3 regions of the Photobacterium sanguinicancri genome follow, and region 3 is predicted to be linked to each of the others. Evidence: predicted binding sites of a transcription regulator. Region 3 holds the regulator's gene; each other region holds the start of a gene.
What was found. The regulator PurR, encoded in region 3, represses purine synthesis genes. The targets are predictions, from matches to a motif close to TNANGNAAACGTTTNCNTNA.
Positions count from the first base shown of each region.

Region 1: the regulator PurR is predicted to act here: its motif matches at 2,186-2,205, upstream of folD (bifunctional methylenetetrahydrofolate dehydrogenase/methenyltetrahydrofolate cyclohydrolase FolD).
Region 2: the regulator PurR is predicted to act here: its motif matches at 1,671-1,690, upstream of purE (5-(carboxyamino)imidazole ribonucleotide mutase).

Region 1 is NZ_AP024850.1:2,638,362-2,642,595, forward strand. It holds gene clpP (ATP-dependent Clp endopeptidase proteolytic subunit ClpP) at 1-8, opposite strand, end outside; gene tig (trigger factor) at 114-1,415, opposite strand; tRNA gene OCU87_RS12260 (tRNA-Arg) at 1,873-1,949, opposite strand; gene folD (bifunctional methylenetetrahydrofolate dehydrogenase/methenyltetrahydrofolate cyclohydrolase FolD) at 2,346-3,200, shown strand; gene galU (UTP--glucose-1-phosphate uridylyltransferase GalU) at 3,275-4,183, opposite strand.
Region 2 is NZ_AP024850.1:3,645,522-3,649,755, reverse strand. It holds gene OCU87_RS16795 (5-(carboxyamino)imidazole ribonucleotide synthase) at 1-1,108, opposite strand, end outside; gene purE (5-(carboxyamino)imidazole ribonucleotide mutase) at 1,113-1,598, opposite strand; gene tsaC (L-threonylcarbamoyladenylate synthase type 1 TsaC) at 1,797-2,354, shown strand; gene hemF (oxygen-dependent coproporphyrinogen oxidase) at 2,360-3,265, shown strand; gene aroE (shikimate dehydrogenase) at 3,341-4,162, shown strand; gene OCU87_RS16770 (DUF1488 family protein) at 4,182-4,234, shown strand, end outside.
Region 3 is NZ_AP024850.1:2,132,834-2,137,067, forward strand. It holds gene OCU87_RS10175 (FecCD family ABC transporter permease) at 1-380, shown strand, start outside; gene OCU87_RS10180 (heme ABC transporter ATP-binding protein) at 377-1,192, shown strand; gene purR (HTH-type transcriptional repressor PurR) at 1,523-2,527, shown strand; cyclic di-GMP riboswitch class I at 2,804-2,909, shown strand; gene OCU87_RS10190 (TfoX/Sxy family DNA transformation protein) at 3,035-3,625, shown strand; gene OCU87_RS10195 (hypothetical protein) at 3,951-4,234, shown strand, end outside.

The DNA.
Region 1 (4,234 bases), 510 kb from region 3:
TAGCTCATAACGTTATTTCCCTAAAATAAATGGCCCGAATGAAATGACTCACACGGACCATTGTTAGCAGAAGATTCGAAGCAAAGTCAAATCTCTACAGTAATTTCAGTAAATTAAGCAGCAGGTTGGTTCATTAGCTCGTTAAAACCAACTTCTGTTTCTGTAACCTGTGCTTTAGCAATTAGCGCATCGATTGCTTGCTCTTCTAGAGCAACGTTACGCATATTGTTCATCATTTGCTCGTTTTGCTCGTAGTAAGCAACAACTTCTGTTGGATCTTCGTAAGCTGAAGCCATTTCGTTGATTAACGCTTTAACACGCTCGTCATCCGCTTTTAGCTCTTCAGACTTGATTACAGCACCAAGAAGAAGACCAACAACTACGCGACGCTTAGCTTGTTCTTCGAACAATTCACGTGGTAGCTCAGGCATGTTTTTAGCGTCGCCGCCAAAACGTTGTGCCGCTTGTTGACGAAGAACATTGATTTCTTGGTCGATAAGCGCAGCTGGAACAGCGATGTCGTTTTGCTCGATTAGGCCGTTAAGTACTTGGTCTTTAATGCGACCTTTAACAGCTTGCTTCATTTCACGTTCCATGTTCTTACGAACTTCAGCTTTTAGGCCGTCTACAGAACCGTCGTTCACACCGAACTTAGCAACGAACTCTTCAGTAAGCTCAGGTAGTTCTTGCGCTTCTACTTTGTGTAGTTTGATAGCGAAAGATGCTGCTTTACCTTTTAGGTTTTCAGCATGGTAATCTTCAGGGAAAGCGACTTCTACAGTGAACTCTTCGCCCGCTTTCTTACCAACGATGCCATCTTCAAAACCAGGGATCATACGACCTTGGCCCATAGCAAGTGCGAAACCTTCAGCTTTACCGCCGTCGAATTCTTCGCCGTCGATAGAACCGTTGAAGTCGATAGTTACACGGCTGTCAGCAACAGCAGCAACGTCAGCTTCAGACCACGTAGCTTGTTGCTTACGTAGTGTTTCGATCATTGTATCAACGTCTTCAGCTTTAACTTCTACTGCTGGTTTTTCAACTGCAATTTTGTCTAGGCCTTGAAGTTCGATTTCTGGGAAGATTTCGAAAGACGCTTTGAATACTAGGTCTTTACCTTCAGCGAACTCAACTGGAGTAAAAGTAGGCGCGCCAGCTGGGTTGATTTTTTCTTTAACGATCGCTTCGATGAAGTGACGTTGCATTACTTCGCCCATTACTTCTTGACGAACAGATGCACCAAACATGCGAGCAACCATTTTGATTGGCGCTTTACCTGGACGGAAACCATCGAAACGACGATTTTTAGCGATTTTTTGCAGTTCAACTTTTACTGCATCTTCGATGTTTGCAGCAGGAACTGTGATAGTTAGATGGCGCTCTAGGCCTTCAGTGGTTTCAACGGTAACTTGCATTTTATTTAACCTCAAAACTTACTCAGATCACTGAGTGATGTTGCCGATCAGTTCAATCTGACGGTGGCATCCTTTCGTGTTATGGCGATTTAGATAAACCTACCACAACGCCTTAATTCTGATAATTTCTAACGCTGCTGACAAAAGCAGTCTCTAGGATAGAAATTAAAACGCGGCATTATAACGGTCTGATACTCTCAGGTCGAGACTACAGCCCACAAACCATGACTTCTCAACAAAATAGGGGCTAAAAATCGATTTTCAAGGGAAATATGAAAAAAAAACGGTTTAGATGCCGATTTTGTGCACAGGCAAGCAATTGGTAACAAATGATTGTTTGAAGTATGAACAGGAAGTTCGGGTAAATGATGTAATAAAACAAGACAGAAAGGGAAGCTATTCGCCTAAACGAAAAAAGCCGTATTTAGTTTTCACTAAATACGGCTTCTCGAAATAATGGTACGCCCTGCAGGATTCGAACCTGCGACCACATCCTTAGAAGGGACGTGCTCTATCCAGCTGAGCTAAGGGCGCACTACAACGCATGCTGCGTTATGGGTCAGAATTATACGTTGCTACTCTCTAAGGTCAACGGTTTTTCCCTTTTTTTAATGTCCTACACTTCAAACGGTTAAACTTAAACCAATCTAACGCTATAGCGGCTAATTATGGTGAATCCCCCAGCAAGCCATTGACGTTTTTTCGCTCAACTGAACATCCACTCACATCTGCAAGTGCCAATCTAAAAATACTAGTTTCTTGTCCCAACATAATGCAAACGTTTGCGTTATAGATCTTGCTCACAGTATCTGCGACAATATCTCATCAATAATGATTGATGAAAATTACAGTCAATGCGCATTAATCATTATTATTTTATCGTTGATATGCTACGGCTTTGTTCGCTAGCAATAAGTCATAAGGAAAACCATGAGCGCTCAAATTATTGATGGCAAAATCATTTCACAAACAGTTCGTCAAGAAGTCGCAGCACGCGTAAAAGCACGTGTTGATGCTGGCCTTCGCGCGCCAGGGCTTGCTGTTGTTCTGGTTGGCCAAGATCCAGCTTCTCAGGTTTACGTGGGTAGTAAGCGTAAAGCCTGTGAAGAAGTGGGGTTTATCTCTAAATCTTTTGACTTACCAACAACAACCAACGAAACAGAGCTGCTCGCTTTAATTGCAGAGTTGAATGCCGATAAAGAAATCGATGGTATTTTGGTTCAGCTCCCCCTGCCCGCGGGCATGGATAGCACTGTGATTCTCGAGAGTATTGCACCAGAGAAAGATGTGGATGGTTTCCACCCCTACAATGTCGGTCGTTTGTGCCAACGTATGCCTAAGCTACGCTCATGTACGCCAAAAGGCATTATTACCCTACTGGAACGTTACAACATCCCAACACGCGGCAAGCACGCTGTTGTTGTTGGTGCATCAAATATTGTTGGACGTCCGATGACCATGGAATTATTACTGGCAGGTGCAACGACAACAACATGTCACCGCTTCACTCAAGATTTAGAAGGCCATGTTCGTCAAGCAGACATCGTGGTGGTGGCTGTCGGTAAACCAAATTTCATTCCAGGCGATTGGATTAAAGAAGGTGCGACCGTGATCGATGTGGGTATCAACCGTTTAAGTACAGGGAAGCTTGTCGGTGATGTTGAATTTGATGTCGCGAAAACAAAAGCAAAACACATTACACCCGTTCCTGGCGGTGTTGGCCCAATGACAGTGGCAACACTTATAGAAAACACCCTATTAGCATGTGAACAATTCCACAGTTAGTTTTGGGGACTCCTCGAAAACAAAAAAGCAGCTTGAATAAGCTGCTTTTTTATTAACTGGATACCAATATAAAGCTATAGCGTTTTCGCTAACTCTTTAATATAAGCAGTGAAATCATCACCCAGCACATCATGACGCATGCCATATTCGACAAATGCCTGCATGTAACCTAGCTTACTACCACAGTCATGGCTAACACCTGACATATGAAAAGCATTCACTTGCTGCTTTTCCATTAGCATATCAATCGCATCAGTCAGCTGGATTTCGTCACCTGCGCCTACTGGCGTTTTTTCAAGTAAACCCCAAATTTCAGCAGGTAAAACATAACGGCCAACAATCGCTAAATTTGACGGCGCGGCCTCGACACTTGGCTTTTCAACCACTTTGGTCATCGCAGCCGTTTCGCCCGCTTTAAGGTCTGTACCATTGACATCAGCCACACCGTAATTAGACACTTCACTCATTGGCACAGGCTCAACCAAAACTTGGCTAATACCGGTCGCATTAAACTCCGCGACCATGGCTGCCATGTTTTCACTGCGTAAATCACTTGCCACATCATCCAAAATAACATCGGGCAATACCACTGCAAATGGGGCATCACCAATCAATGGGTGCGCGCACAATACCGCGTGACCTAGACCTTTCGCTTGGCCTTGACGAACATGCATAATCGTAACGTCTTTAGGACAAATCTTTTGTACTTCTTCAAGCAACTGGCGCTTAACACGCTTTTCAAGCGTCGCTTCTAATTCAAATGAAGTATCAAAGTGGTTTTCAATTGAGTTTTTTGATGAATGCGTCACCAAAATAATCTCTTTGATGCCCGCAGCCACACACTCATTCACCACATACTGTATAAGCGGTTTATCAACGATCGGTAGCATTTCTTTGGGAATGGCTTTCGTCGCAGGTAGCATGCGAGTACCAAGACCAGCAACAGGGATCACGGCCTTACGGACAGGGGAAGGTTGTGTCATGTTCAATTCCATGAATATAAATAAACTGGTACTACTATAACAAATTGGCTA
Region 2 (4,234 bases), 1.5 Mb from region 3:
GCGATAGTGCTGGAAATGCCGTGCTATCAAGCTGCTGGCTGAGAGCTTGTAATTTATTAACCAGCGCTTCAGGTGTAGGGGCACACACATTGATATGTCCCATTTTTCGCCCCGCTCGCTTTTCTTTGCCGTACCAGTGAACATGGCAACCTGCTTCGGTCAGCACGCTTTTAGGTAAAGTATCTTCACCTAAAATATTGATCATTGCCGTTGGCCGAATCAAGTCTGTGCTCCCCAGGGGTAAGCCACAAACGGCACGTAAATGGTTTTCAAATTGACAGGTTTCAGCACCTTGCTGCGTCCAGTGGCCTGAGTTATGAACGCGAGGGGCAATTTCATTAACCAGTAGCTCACCATCAAGGTCAAAAAACTCAAGGGCTAATACGCCGACATAATCAAGGCTCTCAGCGACAGCGGTAAACATGTGCTTTGCTTGTGCTTGTAGTGCTTCTTCGTTAATTGCAGTCGATAGACTTAATACACCATTGGTATGCACATTTTCCGCGAGTGGATAGACGGAAACAGATCCATCTTTGCCACGTGCACCAACCAGTGATACTTCGCGATTAAAGGGTACAAATTCTTCAGCGACAATAGCTTGAGTTGGTGTCGCGGCAATGCACTGTGCCATTTCATCCCACATGGTATCCATCTGAGCGGGATCTTTTAAACGCCACTGTCCTTTGCCATCGTAACCACCAAGCGCACTTTTTAATACCATAGGCAGGCCTACATGTTGGACTGCAGCATCAAAATCGGCACGGTTATTGATAACGTAATATTTGGCATTGCGCACTTTTGCACTATCAAGTAATGCTTTTTCTATTCGGCGATCGCCTCCGGCTTTAATCGCATCAGTGGTTGGCAGGAACTTACCACTTTGCTCACACACATCAAGGATATGGTGCGGGATATGCTCAAACTCAGCAGTGATGACATCGGCACGCGCAATGGCTGCTTCTAATCCTTGGCCTATCACCACTTGCGTTAGTGGGTGAACGATATTTTCACTGCCCACATCAAACGCAGAGATCTCAATATTCAGTGGAGCACCTGCTAATGACATCATACGAGCGAGCTGACCTGCGCCTAAAACCAGTACGTGCATGTGTTTAGTCCTCTGCTGGGTTTGGATTCGCAAGAACGGTTTCGGTTTGTTCGCTGCGGAACGCTTCTACTTTTGCCATCACTTCTTCATCGTGCGTGCCAATGATTTGTGCGGCCAAAATGCCGGCATTTGCGGCGCCTGCTTCACCAATGGCTAAGGTACCAACCGCAATACCTTTTGGCATTTGAACGATAGACAGTAATGAGTCCATGCCCTTCAGAGCGCGTGATTGCACGGGAACACCAAGTACAGGTAGGCTGGTAAATGCCGCAGCCATTCCAGGAAGATGAGCGGCTCCGCCTGCGCCTGCGATGATGACTTTGATCCCGCGTTCTTTAGCACTGTTGGCGTAATCAGCAAGAAGTTGAGGAGTACGGTGAGCAGAAACTACTTTTGTTTCATAAGGCACATTGAAGCGATCTAGCATTTCAGCGGCATGTTGCATGGTTGGCCAGTCAGATTTCGAACCCATGATAATTCCAACTTTCATTCCGATCTCCTGTTGATAACTTAAAACGTCGCAAATAATACGTGTTGGCCGCATTATACGGTGATTTTAAACGAAGGAAAACGTTTGCGTCGGTGTATTTGTCTCATTGTATTACCGTCATGGAGTTGCTTGCTCAGAGTGGGTAAACTAGTAAATAGGAAGTTAAATGATAATCAGCTAAATAATAATGAGGGTGACGTGGAAAATTTTGCGCAAGTGATCACCGCACTGCAACAGGGAGAGGTTATCGCCTACCCGACTGAAGCTGTCTTTGGCGTGGGCTGTGACCCCGACAATGAGCCAGCAGTTATGAAATTGCTCGATATTAAGCAACGTCCAATAGAAAAAGGTCTGATTTTAATAGCCGCAGATTATGACCAGCTGTTGCCTTACATTGATGATAGCCAGTTATCACCAGCTCAGCGTCAGAAAATTAAAGCGACATGGCCGGGACCTGTGACTTGGGTTATGCCTACCAAAGCGAGCGTGCCTAGTTATTTGACAGGGCAATTTTCAACAATTGCTGTTCGAGTAACGGATCACCCGTTGGTTCAACAATTATGCCGAGAATTTGGTAAACCCATCACTTCAACCAGCGCTAATCTGTCAGGCCAAGAGCCGGGACGAACAGCTGCCGAAGTTGAATTACAACTCGGTCATTGTTTACCTGCTATTTTGCAGGGGGAAACAGGTGGTCGTGATAACCCATCTGAAATTCGTGATGCGATCACAGGTAATGTTTTTCGCCAAGGATAGAGAGCATGCAAACAGTAGATAAAGCCGCAGTTAAAGCCTTTTTACTCGATCTTCAAGACCGAATTTGCCGGGCGATTGAAGTGCAAGATGGTCAAGCGACCTTTGAACAAGACGAATGGCTGCGTGAACAAGGTGGCGGTGGTCGTAGCCGAGTGATGCGAGGAGGGGCAGTCTTCGAGCAAGGGGGCGTGAATTTCTCTCATGTCTTTGGGACTAAAATGCCAGCCTCAGCGACTGCACATCGCCCAGAATTAGCAGGTCGTAGCTTTGAAGCTATGGGCGTGTCATTGGTTATCCACCCAAATAACCCATATGTACCGACCTCACATGCAAACGTTCGATTTTTTATTGCTGAAAAGGAAGGTGAAGCACCGGTATGGTGGTTTGGCGGTGGTTTTGACCTAACCCCATTCTATCCTTTTGAAGAAGACTGTCAGCATTGGCATGATACGGCAAAAACCTTGTGCCAACCATTTGGTGATCAGGTGTATGCCGAGCATAAAGCATGGTGTGATAAATACTTCTATCTACCCCACCGTGATGAAACGCGTGGTGTCGGAGGCTTGTTCTTCGATGATTTGAATGAATGGGGTTTTGAGAAGAGTTTTGATTACATGCAAGCTGTCGGGAATGGCTACATTGATGCGTACCTCCCTATCGTTAAAAAGCGTCACACCCTACCCTTCGGTGAACGCGAGCGTGAGTTCCAGCTTTATCGACGTGGTCGCTATGTTGAATTTAACTTAGTTTATGATCGCGGCACCCTATTTGGTTTGCAAAGTGGCGGTCGTACCGAGTCGATCTTAATGTCAATGCCGCCATTAGCGCGTTGGGAATATAGCTACCAACCAGAAGCGGATTCTGCAGAAGCCAAGTTATACCAAGAGTATTTAAAACCACGATCTTGGTAAACGAACTGTTTGAGCTTCCATAGATGCAGTGTTAGGGTCGAATGATCGTCCCTCATTTATTGGAAGCTTTCCCACATGGATCAGTACGTTGTTTTTGGTAATCCCATCACTCAAAGCAAATCGCCTTTTATTCATACCTTATTTGCTCGCCAAACTGCGCAAGACATGGTCTACCATGCTGAGCAACCTGATATAGATGGTTTTACTGTGGCTGCGGATCGTTTTTTTGCTCAGGGTGGTCGCGGCTGTAACATTACAGCCCCCTTTAAAGAAGAAGCTTTCCAATATGCGCAGCAATTAACTGAACGTGCACGCTTAGCGGGCGCAGTGAATACTTTGAAGAAACTTGACGATGGTGTGATTCTTGGTGATAACACCGATGGTGAAGGATTAGTTCAGGACTTATTGCAGCATCAAGTCCCTTTAAAGGGAAAGCGTATTTTATTGGTTGGTGCTGGTGGTGCCGCGCGTGGGGTTATCCTCCCTTTATTAGCTCAGCAGCCAGCAGAAGTGGTTGTGGCCAATCGAACTGAAGCCAAAGCGCAACAATTAGCCGCCCTTTTTTCTTCACATGGCACAATTGCTTCGCAAGCGATCGATGAACTTGATGGTCTGACATTCGACATTATTATCAACTCGACGTCTGCAGGGTTATCCGGGCAATTACCTTCCCTGCCCCATAGCCTGATTTCAAGTCAAGTGACTTGCTACGATATGGTGTATAGCGCGCAAACCACCACCTTTAATCAATGGGCAAAAGATTTAGGCGCGCATAGAACACTTGATGGACTTGGGATGTTAGTGGGCCAAGCTGCCGAAAGCTTTATGCTATGGCGAGGCTTGCGCCCTAGTGCGAAGCAGGTACAACGCGAACTGAGACTTCAGCTTCAATTATAATAAATAGAGAACAAAAATCATGAACCAAGATATTTTATTTGCAGATATTCAAACTTGGGATGCAAAACGCCA
Region 3 (4,234 bases):
TTGATCGCAAGGCCAACGCTCTAAATGCCTTTCTACTTGGCGAAGCTGAAGCAAAACACATGGGTGTGAATGTCCAAGCATTAAAACGCAGCCTAATTTTGTTGTGTGCTGCTGGTGTGGGAGTGTGCGTATCGCTAACAGGCGTGATTGGCTTTATTGGTCTTATTATTCCACATTTAGGCCGTATGCTTACCGGGCCTAACCATAAAAGCTTACTGCCATTATCAGCCTTGCTTGGCGCATTAATTTTGCTGATTGCAGATATGATCGCCCGTGTTATTGCGGCTCCCGCTGAATTGCCCGTAGGGATCATTACCGCCATCTTAGGTGCCCCCTTCTTTATTCTGTTACTTATTAAACAAAAAGGTCGCTTATCATGATGGTTGATGCTCATATATCTGATCAATGGCAGTCGACCCACCATGATAGCGTTGCGATCGCAGCTAAAGGGTTAAACCTCAGCCTTGGTGGTAAAATCTTACTTGATGATTTTAATCTCGAGATTAGGCATGGTGAGGTGACCGCATTACTTGGACCTAACGGCGCAGGCAAAAGTACACTACTCAAAGTACTGTGTGGCGAGTTGGATGCAGGAGGTGATATCCGCATTCATAATAAGAACCAAGCTAAGTGGCCAGCTAAAGCGTTAGCCCGATATTTAGCCGTTTTACCTCAACACAGTAGTTTAAGCTTTGCATTTACCGCACAAGAAGTAGTCGAACTCGGTGCTTTACCACTCGATCTTCCCCGCGCGGATGCAACGGCGACAGCAGCTGAAATGATGGAAAAGACCGATGTCACAACACTCGCCGACAGGTTATATCCCTCTTTATCTGGCGGAGAAAAGCAAAGAGTTCATTTTGCGCGAATTCTGACACAACTGAGTGAAGCAAATGAAAATGCGATTCTAATGCTTGATGAACCCACATCGGCTCTTGATTTGGCTCATCAGCATAAGACGTTACAATTAGCGCAGAACATGGCTAAAGCTGGCGCTGCCGTTATCGTTGTATTGCATGATCTAAACCTAGCGGCACAATATGCCAATCGCTTGATTATTGTGAATAATGGCAAAATACAAGCAGATGGCGATGCGTGGCACGCACTCGAACCGAGTAACATTGAACGAGTCTACGGTTGGCCAGTCACTATGACAGAGCATCCGGTGCACAAACACCCCGTGATTTTGTAGCACTTTACTTGCGTATTTATTACATTACCCATGCGAATGCATACTAACGCATCAAAAATCACCATAGTTACATTATTATTGTTGATGTCTATCAAGTATTACCATCTTGATAAACAGAAACGTTGCACTGTGCGCTACACTCAGTAAAATGTGAACGCAAGCGATTAACAATGTAACGCTACCCTAATCTATAAAAGCCGCTCATCCTAGAGAAGCGGCTTTTCACTTTTATGGAAGGTCTAAAGCGACACATGCACTCAACGTAAAAAGAGTAGGCGTGTTGGATGGCTTAGCTAGACCCTCTTTATTGCAATTATTAGAAGAATAACTATGGCAACGATTAAAGATGTTGCACGTATGGCTGGTGTTTCAACGACAACAGTCTCTCACGTGATAAACAAAACACGCTTCGTAGCAGAAGCAACACAGAAGAAAGTGTTGGCTGCCGTCGATGAACTGAACTATGCGCCAAGTGCTGTTGCTCGCAGCCTGAAATGTAATACTACTCGCACTATCGGTATGTTAGTAACGAAATCGACTAACCCGTTCTTTGCTGAAGTTGTACATGGCGTAGAAGAATACTGTTACAAAGAAGGCTATACCTTAATTCTATGTAACACCGAAGGTAACCTCTCTAAGCAACGTGATTACTTGCGCATGCTGGCTGAAAAGCGTGTAGATGGCTTGATGGTTATGTGTTCAGATCTCGACCAGCGTTTATTAGATCTATTAGAACGCCAAAGTGATCTACCTATGGTTGTGATGGACTGGGGCCCAGAAAGCCCACACACAGATAAAATCCAAGATAACGCAGCAGTCGGTGGTTATGTCGCGATCAAGCACTTTATCGAAAATGGCCACACTAAGATTGGCTGTCTATCTGGCCACAATGAAAAATCAACCTGTCGTGAACGCTTGAAAGGCTTCCAAAAAGCGATGGGTGAAGCTGATCTAGATATTAATGAAGATTGGATCATTGAAGGTGACTTCGAGTGTGAGACTGCCGTACAAGCAGCTGAACAGTTTATTGCAATGAAAGAGCGCCCTACTGCTATCTTCTGTTTTAACGACATTATGGCAATGGCGATGATCAGTACTTTCGTTCAACATGGAATTCGAGTGCCTGAAGATATCTCAATCATTGGTTACGATAATATCGAGCTAGCACCTTTCTTCTCGCCACCTTTGACAACAATCCACCAGCCTAAACGCCGCTTAGGTAAAACAGCGATTGAAATCTTGATGGAACGCGTAAAAGATAAAAAACATGAGACCCGTGTTTTTGAAATGTCACCGGCACTCGTTGTCCGTAAGTCAGTTCATAAGCTCAATTAATTATTCTTATTGCGCATAAAAAAACAAAAAACCGACAATATTAAACGTCGGTTTTTTTATAAATTCACATCGCTTAAAATTCGATTTTTTCACACAAACACTTAATCTATAACAATAAGTTTACTTATAAAATTGAAATAGTTCTCTTCAATTTACTGCTCATTTCATTTCACACCTGAATATTCTCTCTCTCTTAATAGTAATAATTGAAGCAACATCACACTTTGACCCCCGTAAGTTAAACGATTTTCTGCTATTTACGATATGCTTATTCAGTCACGAACAAGGCAAACCATTTGAAAGAATGGGACGCAAAGCTTCCGGCCTAACAGAGTGTTATTTGGGTAACATTTAACACTTTTAAGGTAGCGGGGTTACCGATGGATTTAACGCAAAACCTGCTTCAGGATTTGACATGCTTTTGACATATATTAAGTGTGCTTTGCTAATCTAAACTCCTCGCTTATATGTTAGGTGACTCCCAGATTTATTTCACCGAGAAGTCGCATGGATAAACCAATACTTAAAGACACCCTAAAATTATTCGACTGCTTTGACAGTGTTAAATCACGGTCCATGTTTGGCGGTTTTGGCATTTTTTCAGGTGAAACGATGTTTGCACTTGTCGTAAAAAATAAGTTACACCTTCGTGCCAATGCTAAAAATATTGAGCAGTTTAAAAAAGCTGACTTAACCCCTTATGTTTATGAAAAACGCGGTTTTCCCGTTGTGACTAAGCATTTTGCAATACCTGATACCTGGTGGAATACTCCAGAGATGATCATTGAACACGCACGCGGTTCTTTAGACGGTGCAAATAACGACAAAGAAACAAAAAGTAAAGTTGGGCCTTCACGTATCAAAGATTTACCCAATTTACGGTTAGCGAATGAACGTATGCTGAAAAAAGTAGGTATTGATACTGTCGACAAGCTTGTAGAAGTTGGCGCTATTGATGCTTATAAAGCACTACTCGATACACATGATAATAATCTCAACATCGAGTTGCTTTGGGCTTTAGAAGGCGCGATCAGCGGCAGACATTGGTCGGTGATCAGTGAAACAAGACGCGGAGAGTTGTTAGGTTTATTACCTTAAGCCATTCGGTCAAAAACAACACTTTTTACAATATAAAAAACGGGGCTTTGGCCTCGTTTTTTATAGCTCCAGCCTCCTGAATGTCAGGATTACGTCAAAGATTGACTCTTCTCACAAATACTGTTCACAAAAGCATCAGTTAACTTTTAATCTTACCTTAAATAAGTAAAATACTGGCTAGCAGCAGAACAACCAACGTCAAAAAATTGTTTTTAACTACTTATGGCAACTGTTGCATGAAGGTAGCGCCACTTTAATGACGCTTCATAACCTTCGCCATAACCAACGTGCAGTCTCTTTATAGATTGCAAAAAGTGAGGCAAGTATGCTCTGTTCAAAGCCTTTTCCTGGGCAAACAGACCACATATTCAAAGACAAATTTAACAAATGGCCAAAGTTATTCCGTGCCTTTGTTCTTCTTAGCCTACTCCCTCCAGCTTTAGTCATGCTACTAGTCTCTCAGCAACTGGCTCCACTTAATGCACTCATTGATACAGTTACCCTGACATGCGGCTTTAATATCATGCTGATTGTATGGGGCGTATTACTCAAAGTTCGCGCTCGTAAATACTGGTATCGAAACTATCACATTGGCAAAACACTGGTCCT